One region of the Nonomuraea sp. NPDC050540 genome, then DNA from elsewhere that is predicted to be linked to it. Evidence: predicted binding sites of a transcription regulator. Region 1 holds the regulator's gene; the other holds the start of a gene.
The links. The regulator HrcA, encoded in region 1, represses chaperone genes, less so after heat shock. The targets are predictions, from matches to a motif close to TTGGCACTCTCNNNNNGAGAGTGCCAA.
Positions count from the first base shown of each region.

Region 2: the regulator HrcA is predicted to act here: its motif matches at 1,475-1,501, upstream of groES (co-chaperone GroES).

Region 1 covers NZ_JBITHA010000005.1:387,626-392,676, forward strand. Annotated here, with positions in the region: gene ACIBI5_RS19690 (DUF4870 domain-containing protein) at 1-148, opposite strand, end outside; gene ACIBI5_RS19695 (DUF3097 domain-containing protein) at 145-954, opposite strand; gene ACIBI5_RS19700 (hypothetical protein) at 972-1,871, opposite strand; gene hrcA (heat-inducible transcriptional repressor HrcA) at 2,015-3,028, shown strand; gene dnaJ (molecular chaperone DnaJ) at 3,040-4,179, shown strand; gene ACIBI5_RS19715 (16S rRNA (uracil(1498)-N(3))-methyltransferase) at 4,208-4,939, shown strand; gene ACIBI5_RS19720 (hypothetical protein) at 4,944-5,051, opposite strand, start outside.
Region 2 covers NZ_JBITHA010000020.1:147,850-152,900, forward strand. Annotated here, with positions in the region: gene groL (chaperonin GroEL) at 1-992, opposite strand, end outside; gene groES (co-chaperone GroES) at 1,074-1,388, opposite strand; gene ACIBI5_RS45330 (NAD-dependent epimerase/dehydratase family protein) at 1,547-2,407, opposite strand; gene ACIBI5_RS45335 (MarR family winged helix-turn-helix transcriptional regulator) at 2,513-3,010, shown strand; gene ACIBI5_RS45340 (Uma2 family endonuclease) at 3,057-3,713, shown strand; gene ACIBI5_RS45345 (methyltransferase domain-containing protein) at 3,738-4,910, shown strand.

The DNA.
Region 1 (5,051 bases):
GGCCGTATCCGCTCGGGGGCTGTTGACCGTAGCCACCCGGAGGTTGCTGACCGTAGCCTCCCGAGGGCGGCTGGGCGTGGTCGGGGATGTCGGAGCGCTCCACCCGGCGGGTGGAGTCGTCGTCAGGCTGGGGATGGTCCTGGCTCATGATGCCTCCGTGACAAAGTCGATCAGCTCCTCGACCCGGCCGAGAAGCTCGGGCTCGAGGTCGGAAAAGGTCGAGACGGCGCCCAGGATGCGCCGCCACGCCGCGGCGGGCTCCACCCGCCAACCCAGAGCGGCGATCACGCCCTCCTTCCACGGTACCCCGCGCGGCACGTCCGGCCAGCCGGGGATCCGCAGGACGGACGGCTTCACCGCCTGCCAGATGTCGATGTACGGGTGCCCGACGATCAGCACGTCGGGCGAGCTGACCTGGGCGGCGATCCGGCTCTCCTTGGAACCGGGCACCAGGTGGTCCACCAGGACCCCGAGCCGCCTGCCGGTGGACGGGCCGAACTCCGCGACGATGGCGGGCAGGTCGTCCACGCCCTCCAGGTACTCCACGACCACGCCCTCGACCCGCAGGTCGTGGCCCCAGATCTTCTCCACGAGGGCGGCGTCGTGCACGCCCTCGACGTAGATGCGGCTCTCGCGGGCCACGCGGGCGCGCAGGCCCTCGACGGCGATCGAGCCCGACGCGCTGCGCCTCGTCCCGCCCGCCGCCGGGGCGACCGGCCGCACCAGCGTCACCGGCCTGCCCTCCAGCAGGAACGCCGCGGGCGCGAGCGGGAACAGGCGGCGCTTGCCGAAGCGGTCCTCCAGCGTGACGGCCTCCTTGTCGCAGGCCACCACGGCGCCGCAGAATCCGCTGTCGGCGTCCTCCACGACCAGGTCGGGATCCGCCGGGACCTGAGGGATCTTGCCCTTGCCCGGACGCCGCCAGTTCCCCGCGAGCACATCACCGTCGTACACACGGGGACCGTAGCAAATCACCCGCCCATCGCGAGGCGCTTGCGGTGGCCGCTGCGGCGCACCAGCACGATGACCGTCCACACCACCGCGATGAGCACGCCGACCGCGGGCAGGATGAACAGCGCGGCCACGCCGCCCATGATGCCGCCGGCCGCGGAGGCCAGGTCCTTGCCGACGCCGAAGCGGGTCTGCGCGTCGGGCTCGATCGTGCAGCTGATCTGGTAGTCACCCGCGGCCGGGGCGTTGACCAGCGCGATCAGCTCCCAGCTCGTGCCGTTGAGCTCGACGGTCTGGTTCACGGGAGTGGTGACGAGCTTGGCGTTGCCGTTGATCTGGCACTCCCAGCTGACCTGGGTGCCGCGCGACAGGTAGAGCGCGGGCCGGTCGGCCGGGTCGATGGTGACCGTGGCGGGCTGGCCGGGCTGGAACGTCTTGCTCGGGGCGGCGCCGCTCACGCCGCTGGTCACGCCGCCCGCGAACAGCGCGATGCCGGCGATCACGAACACGACGGCCACGCCCCAGGCCGCGGCGATCTGCCACAGGGGCGGGCGCAGCCGCTTGCCGTCCACCGGCGGGGGGAACGGGGGCGCGCCGCCGTAGGGGGGCTGGCCGAACTGCTGCTGCCCGAACTGGGGCTGCTGGCCGAAGGGGGGCTGGCCGTACTGGGGCTGCTGTCCGTACTGGGGTTGCTGTCCGTACTGCGGGCCCGACGGCGGCTGGCCGTACTGGGGACCTGAGGGCTGCTGGCCCTGCTGGGGGCCCGACGGCGGCTGGCCGTACGGCGGGCCGCCCGGAGGCCCGTACTGGGGACCGCTCTGCGGCGGGGGGCCGTACGGGGGTCCACCCTGCGGCGGAGGCTCGTACGGAGGCTGCTGAGGAGGCTGCCATCCTCCACCCTGCCGGAAATCATCACTCATACCGGCAAGTGTGGCCGTACCGGCTTGCCGTCCGCTAGCACGAGGGTTATCGCACCTTGTGGGTGAGAGCCGTACACTTGGCACTCGGGAACACCGAGTGCCAGACCTGGCGTTTCCCAAGGGAAGAGGTAGGAGGTGCACACGTGCTCGACGACAGGAAACTCGCGGTCCTCCGCGCGATTGTCGAGGACTACGTGTCCACCAACGAACCGGTGGGCTCCAAGGCGCTGGCCGAGCGCCACAACCTCAAGGTCTCCCCGGCCACGGTGCGCAACGACATGGCCGCGCTGGAGGAGGAGGGGTACATCACCCAGCCGCACACCAGCGCGGGCCGGGTGCCGACGGACAAGGGCTACCGGCTCTTCGTCGACCGCCTCTCGCAGATCAAGCCGCTGTCCACGGCCGAGCGCAGGGCCATCGAGACGTTCCTGGCCGGCGCGGTCGACCTCGACGACGTGGTGACCCGCACGGTGCGGCTGCTGGCGCAGCTGACCAGGCAGGTCGCGGTGGTGCAGTATCCGACGCTGACGCGCTCCAGCGTGCGTCACGTCGAGCTCGTGCCGCTGAGCGAGCGGCGGATCATGCTCGTGCTGATCACCAACACGGGCCGGGTCGAGCAGCGCGTCGTCGAACTGCCCGAGGTCATCGAGGATCCCCGGATCGCGCACCTGCGCGCCGTGCTCAACGCCTGTCTCGACGGGTGCGGGCTGGCCGAGGTGCCCGACCTGGTGGCCGATCTGCCGGAACGGCTTCCGGTGGAGGACCGGCCGGTCGTCGCGACGATTCTGTCGGTCCTGCTGGAGACGCTCGTCGAACGGCACGACGAGAAGATCGTTTTCGCCGGTGCGGCCAACCTGGCCGGCGCCGACTTCACCATCGGCCTGCGCGACGTCCTCGAAGCGCTGGAAGAGCAGGTCGTCCTCATGCGCCTGCTCGGCGAGACGACAACGGACACCCCGACCGCGCTCACCGTGCGCATCGGAGCGGAAAACCCCTATCTCCACGGTACGTCCATCGTCGCCACCGGATACGGTTCTGGCGACAACCAACTGGCCCGGCTGGGCGTCCTCGGCCCCACGAGGATGGACTACCCGGTGACCATGGGCGCCGTGCGCGCAGTGGCACGCTACGTCAGCCAGATCCTGGCTGCTTCTTAAGAGGTCGATAAGTGGCAAACAGCGACTACTACAGCACCCTCGGGGTGCGCCGTGACGCCAGTCAGGACGAGGTCAAGAAGGCCTATCGCCGGCTGGCCCGTGAGCTGCACCCGGACGTGAACCCCGATCCCGCGACGCAGGAGCGTTTCAAGGAGATCACGCAGGCGTACGAGGTGCTGTCGGACCCGCAGAAGCGCCAGATGTACGACCTTGGCGCCGACCCCTTCGCCGCCGCCGGCGCGGGCGCGGGAGCGGCCGGTTTCGGTGCGGGCTTCCCCTTCAGCGACATCATGGACGCCTTCTTCGGTACGGCGGGCGGCGGGCGCGGCCCCCGCTCGCGTGCCAGGAGGGGGCGCAACGCCACCATCCGCGTCGAGCTGGACCTGCGCGAGACGGCGTTCGGCACCACGCGCGAACTGGTCGTCGACACGGCCGTGGTCTGCGAGGTCTGCCAGGGCGCCGGCGCGGCGCCGGGCACCCACCCCGACACCTGTGACATGTGCGGCGGCCGGGGTGAGGTCTCCCAGGTCACCCGGTCCTTCCTGGGCCAGGTCATGACCTCGCGGCCGTGCCCCCAGTGCCAGGGCTTCGGCTCCATCATCCGCAACCCCTGCCAGGAGTGCGCGGGCGACGGCCGGGTGCGCACCCGCCGTACGATCAAGGTCCGCATTCCCGCGGGCGTCGAGGACGGCACCCACATCCAGCTGGCCGGAGAGGGCGAGGTCGGCCCCGGCGGCGGCCCGCCCGGAGACCTCTTCCTGGAGATCGTCGAGCGGCCGCACGAGATCTTCGAGCGGCGCGGTGACGACCTCCACTGCACCGTCCAGATCCCGATGACCGCCGCCGCCCTCGGCACCGTGCTGACGGTGGAGACGCTCGACGGCGCGGAGGAGGTCGACGTCCGCCCCGGCACGCAGTCCGGCCAGGTGATCTCCATGTACGGCCGCGGCGTGCAGCGCCTCAACGACTCCGGCCGCGGCGACCTGCTCATCCACGTCAACGTGGAGACGCCGGGCCGCCTCGACCCGGCCCAGGAGGAGCTGCTGCGCGAGCTGTCGAAGCTGCGCGGGGAGGAGCGCCCGCCCGGCAAGTTCGCGCCGGGCCAGCAGGGCTTCTTCTCCCGCCTGCGAGACGCGTTCAACGGCCGCTGACCTCCTTGTACGGCGAGCGGAGGCGGCCATGAGCGTTCCTGTGTTCCTGGCCGGGCGCGAGACGTTCGGCGGCGATGAGACGGTGCTCGACGGCCCGGAGGGCCGCCACGCGGCGGCCGTCAGGCGGCTGCGGGCGGGTGAGCGGGTCGACCTCACCGACGGCGACGGAGCGGTGGCCGAGTGCGTCGTGCGCGAGGCGCTCAAGGACCGGCTGCTGCTCGACGTGCTCAAGCGTTACGAGGTCCCGGCTCCCGCGCCACGCGTGGTCGTCGTCCAGGGACTGCCCAAGGGCGACAGGGGCGAGCTGGCCGTCGAGATGATGACCGAGGCCGGTGTCGACCGCATCGTGCCCTGGGCGGCCGCGCGCAGCATCACCCAGTGGAAGGGCGACAAGGTCGCCAAGGCGCTCGGCAAGTGGCGCGCCACCGCGCGGGAGGCGGGCAAGCAGGCACGGCGCTTCCACGGAGCCGAGGTGGCCGATCTGGCCTCCACCGCTGAGGTGGAGGCGTTGCTCGGACGGGCGGCGCTGGCTCTCGTGCTGCACGAGGAGGCGGCGGAGCCGCTGTCGCGGGTGAGCCTGCCCGCCGGCGGGGAGATCGTGCTCGTGGTCGGGCCCGAGGGCGGGATCTCGGAAGGCGAGCTGGCCGGGTTCGTCGCGGCGGGAGCCGTACCGGCGCTGATGGGGTCCACGGTGCTGCGGACCTCGACCGCGGGAGTGGCCGCGGCGGCGGTGCTGATGGCGCGCACGGGGCGCTGGTGAGACCTCAGCTCACCTGGTTGGAGGTCAGCGGCGTCGTCAGGTCGGTGGGTGGCGCGGGCGGCTGGTCGTCCGGCGGGCACTCCTCCGGCGGGCAGCTGCCGGACGGGATGGG
Region 2 (5,051 bases), on a different contig from region 1:
ACGATGGTGGTGGCGTCCTTGGTGACGACGATGCGGCGGGCCGTGCCGAGCACCTCGAGACCGACGTGCTCCAGCTTGAGCCCGACCTCCTCGGCGACGACCTGGCCGCCGGTGAGGATGGCCATGTCCTGGAGCATCGCCTTGCGACGGTCACCGAAGCCCGGGGCCTTGACGGCCACGGAGGTGAACGTGCCGCGGATCTTGTTGGTGACCAGGACGGCCAGGGCCTCGCCCTCGACGTCCTCGGCGACCACGAACAGCGGCTTCTTGGTCTGGGCGACCTGCTCCAGCAGCGGCAGGAAGTCCGCGATGGAGGCGATCTTGCTCTGGGTGAGCAGCACGTAGGCGTCCTCCAGGACGGCCTCCATGCGCTCGGGGTCGGTCACCATGTACTGCGACAGGTAGCCCTTGTCGAACTGCATGCCCTCGGTGAACTCGAGCTCCATGCCCATGGCGTTGGACTCTTCGACCGTGAGGACGCCGTCCTTGCCCACCTTGTCGAACGCCTCGGCGATGAGATCGCCGATCTTGGCGTCCTGGGCGGAGATCGTCGCGACGTTGGCGATCTCCTTCTTGTCGCCGACCTCGCGGGCGCTGGCGATCAGCTTGTCGCTGATGGCCTTGGCGGCCTTGTCGATCCCGCGCTTCAGCGACAGCGGCGAGGCGCCGGCGGCGACGTTGCGCAGACCTTCGCGGACCATGGCCTGGGCCAGGACGGTCGCGGTGGTGGTGCCGTCACCCGCGATGTCGTTGGTCTTGGTGGCCACTTCCTTGGCGAGCTGGGCGCCGAGGTTCTCGTAGCGGTCTTCCAGCTCGATCTCGCGAGCGATGGTCACGCCGTCGTTCGTGATCGTCGGAGCACCGAACTTCTTGTCGATGACGACGTTACGGCCACGCGGGCCGAGGGTTACCTTCACGGCGTCCGCGAGGGCGTTGACGCCGCGCTCAAGAGCGCGCCGCGCGTCCTCGTCGAACTCCAGGATCTTCGCCATTTGGTTGAAAGTCCTCTCCTAGCGTCGAAAGCCCCGGTCGCCTCTGCTGAGAGCTGCGTCCGGGGCCCGACACATACCGGCTTACTTCTCGATGATCGCGAGAACGTCGCGGGCGGAGAGCACGAGGTACTCCTCGCCGCCGTACTTGACCTCGGTGCCGCCGTACTTGCTGTAGAGGACGATGTCGCCCTCGGAGACGTCAAGCGGAATCCGCTTGTCGCCGTCCTCGTCCCAGTTGCCCGGGCCCACCGCGAGGACCTTGCCCTCTTGCGGCTTCTCCTTGGCGGTGTCTGGGATGACCAGGCCGGAAGCGGTGGTCTGCTCGGCCTCAAGCGGCTGGACCACAATGCGGTCGCCGAGCGGCTTAACGGGAACCTTAGTGGCGGTCGTCACGATCGGACCTCCCCTTCAGATTTGAATGATCTAGAAGAGGCGACCAGCGGGGCCTGCCGTCGCGGGTGGTAGACCTGCCTCGTCGCACGTTGGCACTCTCAAGGGGAGAGTGCCAACACGAAACATATGCAAGAGGGGCTTGACAGTCAACACGAACCGGCTCAGCGGGCGTAAGAGCCTTCCCGCAGCTCGGAGAGGATACCCGGCCTGCTGGGGGCCCATCCGAGTGCCGCACGGGTTCGCGCAGAGCTGACACGCTGGCTGAGCGCGAGCGCTTCGGCGAACGGCAGGCCCACGACCCCCGCCGCCTCCTCCACCGGCCACGACAGCACGTCCGCGCCCTCATCGGCCCCCGCCGACCGGGCAGCGGCCGAGGCCACCAGGGCCAGCGGCACGTGCTCCTCCGCGATCCCGTGGTAGATCGCGCCGGGCCGCCCCTTCTCCACCGCCGTCACGATCAGCTCGGCCAGGTCGTCCACGTGCACGAACGTCGAGCCTTCCCCGCCCTCGCCCACGTGCACCCCGCGCCCGCGCTCGGCCGCCCAGCCGCGCAGCATCGCCGCGATACCGCCGCCGCGCCCGTGCACCAGCCCCGGCCGCACCACCACGCCGCCCGCGCCGAGCACCAGATCCTCCACCTTCGGCCGGTACCCCACGATCGGGATCGGGTCGGCCGCGCTCTCCTCGTGCCCGTCCTCGGTCGCGCCGAGGACCCACACGCCGCTCACGTACACCACCGGCCTGCCCGCGCCGAGCAACGCCCCGATCACCTGGAGGTCGGTCGCCTCATCGCCGGTGAGCTGCGCCGCGTGCACGACCGCGTCGACGTCCGGCGTCACGGCCGCGGTGATCGACGCCGCGTCGGACAGGTCCCCGTACCTCTCCTCCGGTACGGCGGGCAGCCGCCTGCCCCCGTCGGCGGCCGGCCGTACCAGCGCCACGACCTCATGACCGCGGCCGGCGAGTTCCTCGACGAGCGCGCCCCCGACGTACCCCGTCGCGCCCAGCACCAGAATCTTCATCGCTCTTCCACTCCAAACACTTCGACATCGAAACTTTCGACGTGGTGGACAGTAGCCCGCACCCTCGAACATTTCAACCTCGAAGTTTTTGATAGTGTGCGCAGCATGCGAGACGCAGTGGACGCGATCACGAAGCAGTGGGCCGCCACCCGCCCCGACGTGGACGTGAGCCCGATGGGTGTGGTGGGCCGCCTGTCCCGCGCCTCGCGCCTGCTGGAGCGGGGCATCAAGGAGTTCTTCGCCGAGCACGGGCTGGAGCCGTGGGAGTTCGACATGCTCGCCACGTTGCTGCGCGGCAACCCGGAGCACACCATGTGCATGAAGGACCTGGCCGCCTCCGCCCTGGTCAGCCCCGGCGCCCTGACCAACCGCATGGACCGCCTGGTGGAGCGCGGCCTGGTGCGGCGCTGGCCGCTGGAGAGCAACCGCCGCATGGTCCTGGTGGCGCTGACCGAGGAGGGCGAACGCCTGGCCGGTGACCTCCTGGCCCTCCACGTCGCCAACGAGGCGAGACTCCTGTCCGCCCTCACCCCCGCCGACCAGAAAGCCCTGGCCGAAACCCTCCGCAAACTCCTGGTCTCCCTGGGCGACACGGAGCTGTGAATGGGGGACATCTCTCCTAGAGGAAAGCGCAGCAGAACGTGGTTCGATGACCACGAACGGCGACGACACCGACCTTACAGTGAGTGATGTGACCGCCACGATGGACCGCACGAGAGACGTACTCGCGAACTGGCCCTACCCGCCGGACGGCGGCTGGACGTCCGACGATCTCGATCTCCTGCCTCAGGACGGGCCCAACGGCGAGCTGGACCTCTTCAAGCGCGTCGAACTCATTGACGGAGCCCTCATCCTCATCTCCCCCCAACGCCGCTTCCACGAACGCGTCATCTCGAGCTTGCGCTCTCTCCTCACCGCGCAGGCTCCCGAGACCCTGGCCGTAGCAACGCAGATGGACGTCAAGATCAACAGGAGGCAGCGCCCCTGCCCAGACGTCGTGGTGATCGACGCGGCGGCCGACAGCGACAGCGCGACCTCCTACCCCTCGGAGGCCGTCCACCTTGTCGTTGAGGTGGTCTCCCCCGAGTCCCAGTACCGGGACCGGGAGGTAAAGCCGCGCATGTACGCCGACGCCCGCATCAAGCACTTCTGGCTGGTCGAAGAAGAGGAGGGCAAGCCCGTCATCTACACATATGTGCTGGACGAGGTCACGCACTTCTACCGCGCCGACGTCACCCACCACGGCAAGCTCACCGCCAAGTCCCCGTTCCCCGTCGAGGTCGACTTCGCCGACCTGCTGACCTGAGCGCGTGCACTAACGTCGGATGACGTGGACCTCGACGCCTTTCTCGACCTGCTGACCCCCCGTGGCCGCAAAGCTCTGGACGAGGCGGTCGAGCTGAGCGGGAGCGATCCGGTCAAGGCGGCCACGCGGCTCAGGAAGACCTACGACAGCGCGCTCACCTCGGCCGCGCTCACCCAGGCCGGGCTCAGGGCGCGGGCGGTGGCGAAATTCGGGGACGACGCCCGGCTCATGTACTTCACGCCCCACGGGCTGGAGCAGTCCACCCGGGCCGAGGTGGCGGCGCATCGGGCGCGGCGGCTGACCGCGGCGACCCACGGGCCCGCCCGGGTGGTGGACGCCTGTTGCGGGATCGGCGGGGACGCGCTGGAGCTCGCGCGGGCCGGGCATCTCGTGGACGCCGTCGAGCTCGATCCGCTCACCGCCGCCGTGGCGCGGGCCAACGCCGAGGCGCTGGGGGTCGGGGAGCGGGTACGCGTGCGGGTGGGGGACGCGGCGGAGGTGGCCCCGGAGGAGTACGACGCGTTGTTCGCCGATCCGGCCCGCCGTACCGCCAGGGGGAGGACGTTCGATCCGCAGGCCTACTCGCCGCCCTGGCCGGTGGTCATGGATCTGGTGGGGCGGGCTCGGGGGTCGTGTCTGAAGGTGGCGCCGGGGATTCCGTACGAGTACATACCGGAGGCGGCCGAGGCCGAGTGGGTTTCGTACAAGGGAGAGGTCAAGGAGGCGGCCCTCTGGACTCCCGGACAGGCGGGGCGCAGGGCGACGCTGCTGCCGGGCGGGCAGACGCTCACGCCCACGGGCGTGCGGGCGGCGGTGGGCGAGCTCGGCCGGTACGTCTACGAGCCCGACGGGGCGGCGATCCGGGCCCATCTGGTGGGCGAGGTGGCCGAGATGGTGGGCGGACGGCTGGCGGATCCGATGATCGCCTACATCACCGGGGACGAGCCGGTGGACACGCCCTGGGCGGCCAGGTATGAGGTGGACGAGGCGCTGCCGTTCTCGCTGAAGCGGCTGCGGGCGGCACTCCGGGCCCGCGAAATAGGAAATGTCACCATCAAGAAGCGCGGCTCCGCCGTGGACATCGAACGATTGCGGCGAGACCTGAGACTTTCCGGTGACAAGTCCGGAGTAATCATCCTCACGCGGATTATGAACCAACCTTTTGTTCTCATCTGCCTGGGGCTCCCACCTGCATAAATGACAAAACAGGATCTTTTCCAGTCACCCCGACGGACCTTGATCCAAAGGCTAAGGTGGACGGGCGGGAGTTCTCCCCCCTATAGCGGATTACCGCGTTCTCCTTCAGTCATTGCATACCGGACCTATCCCACCGCTGCG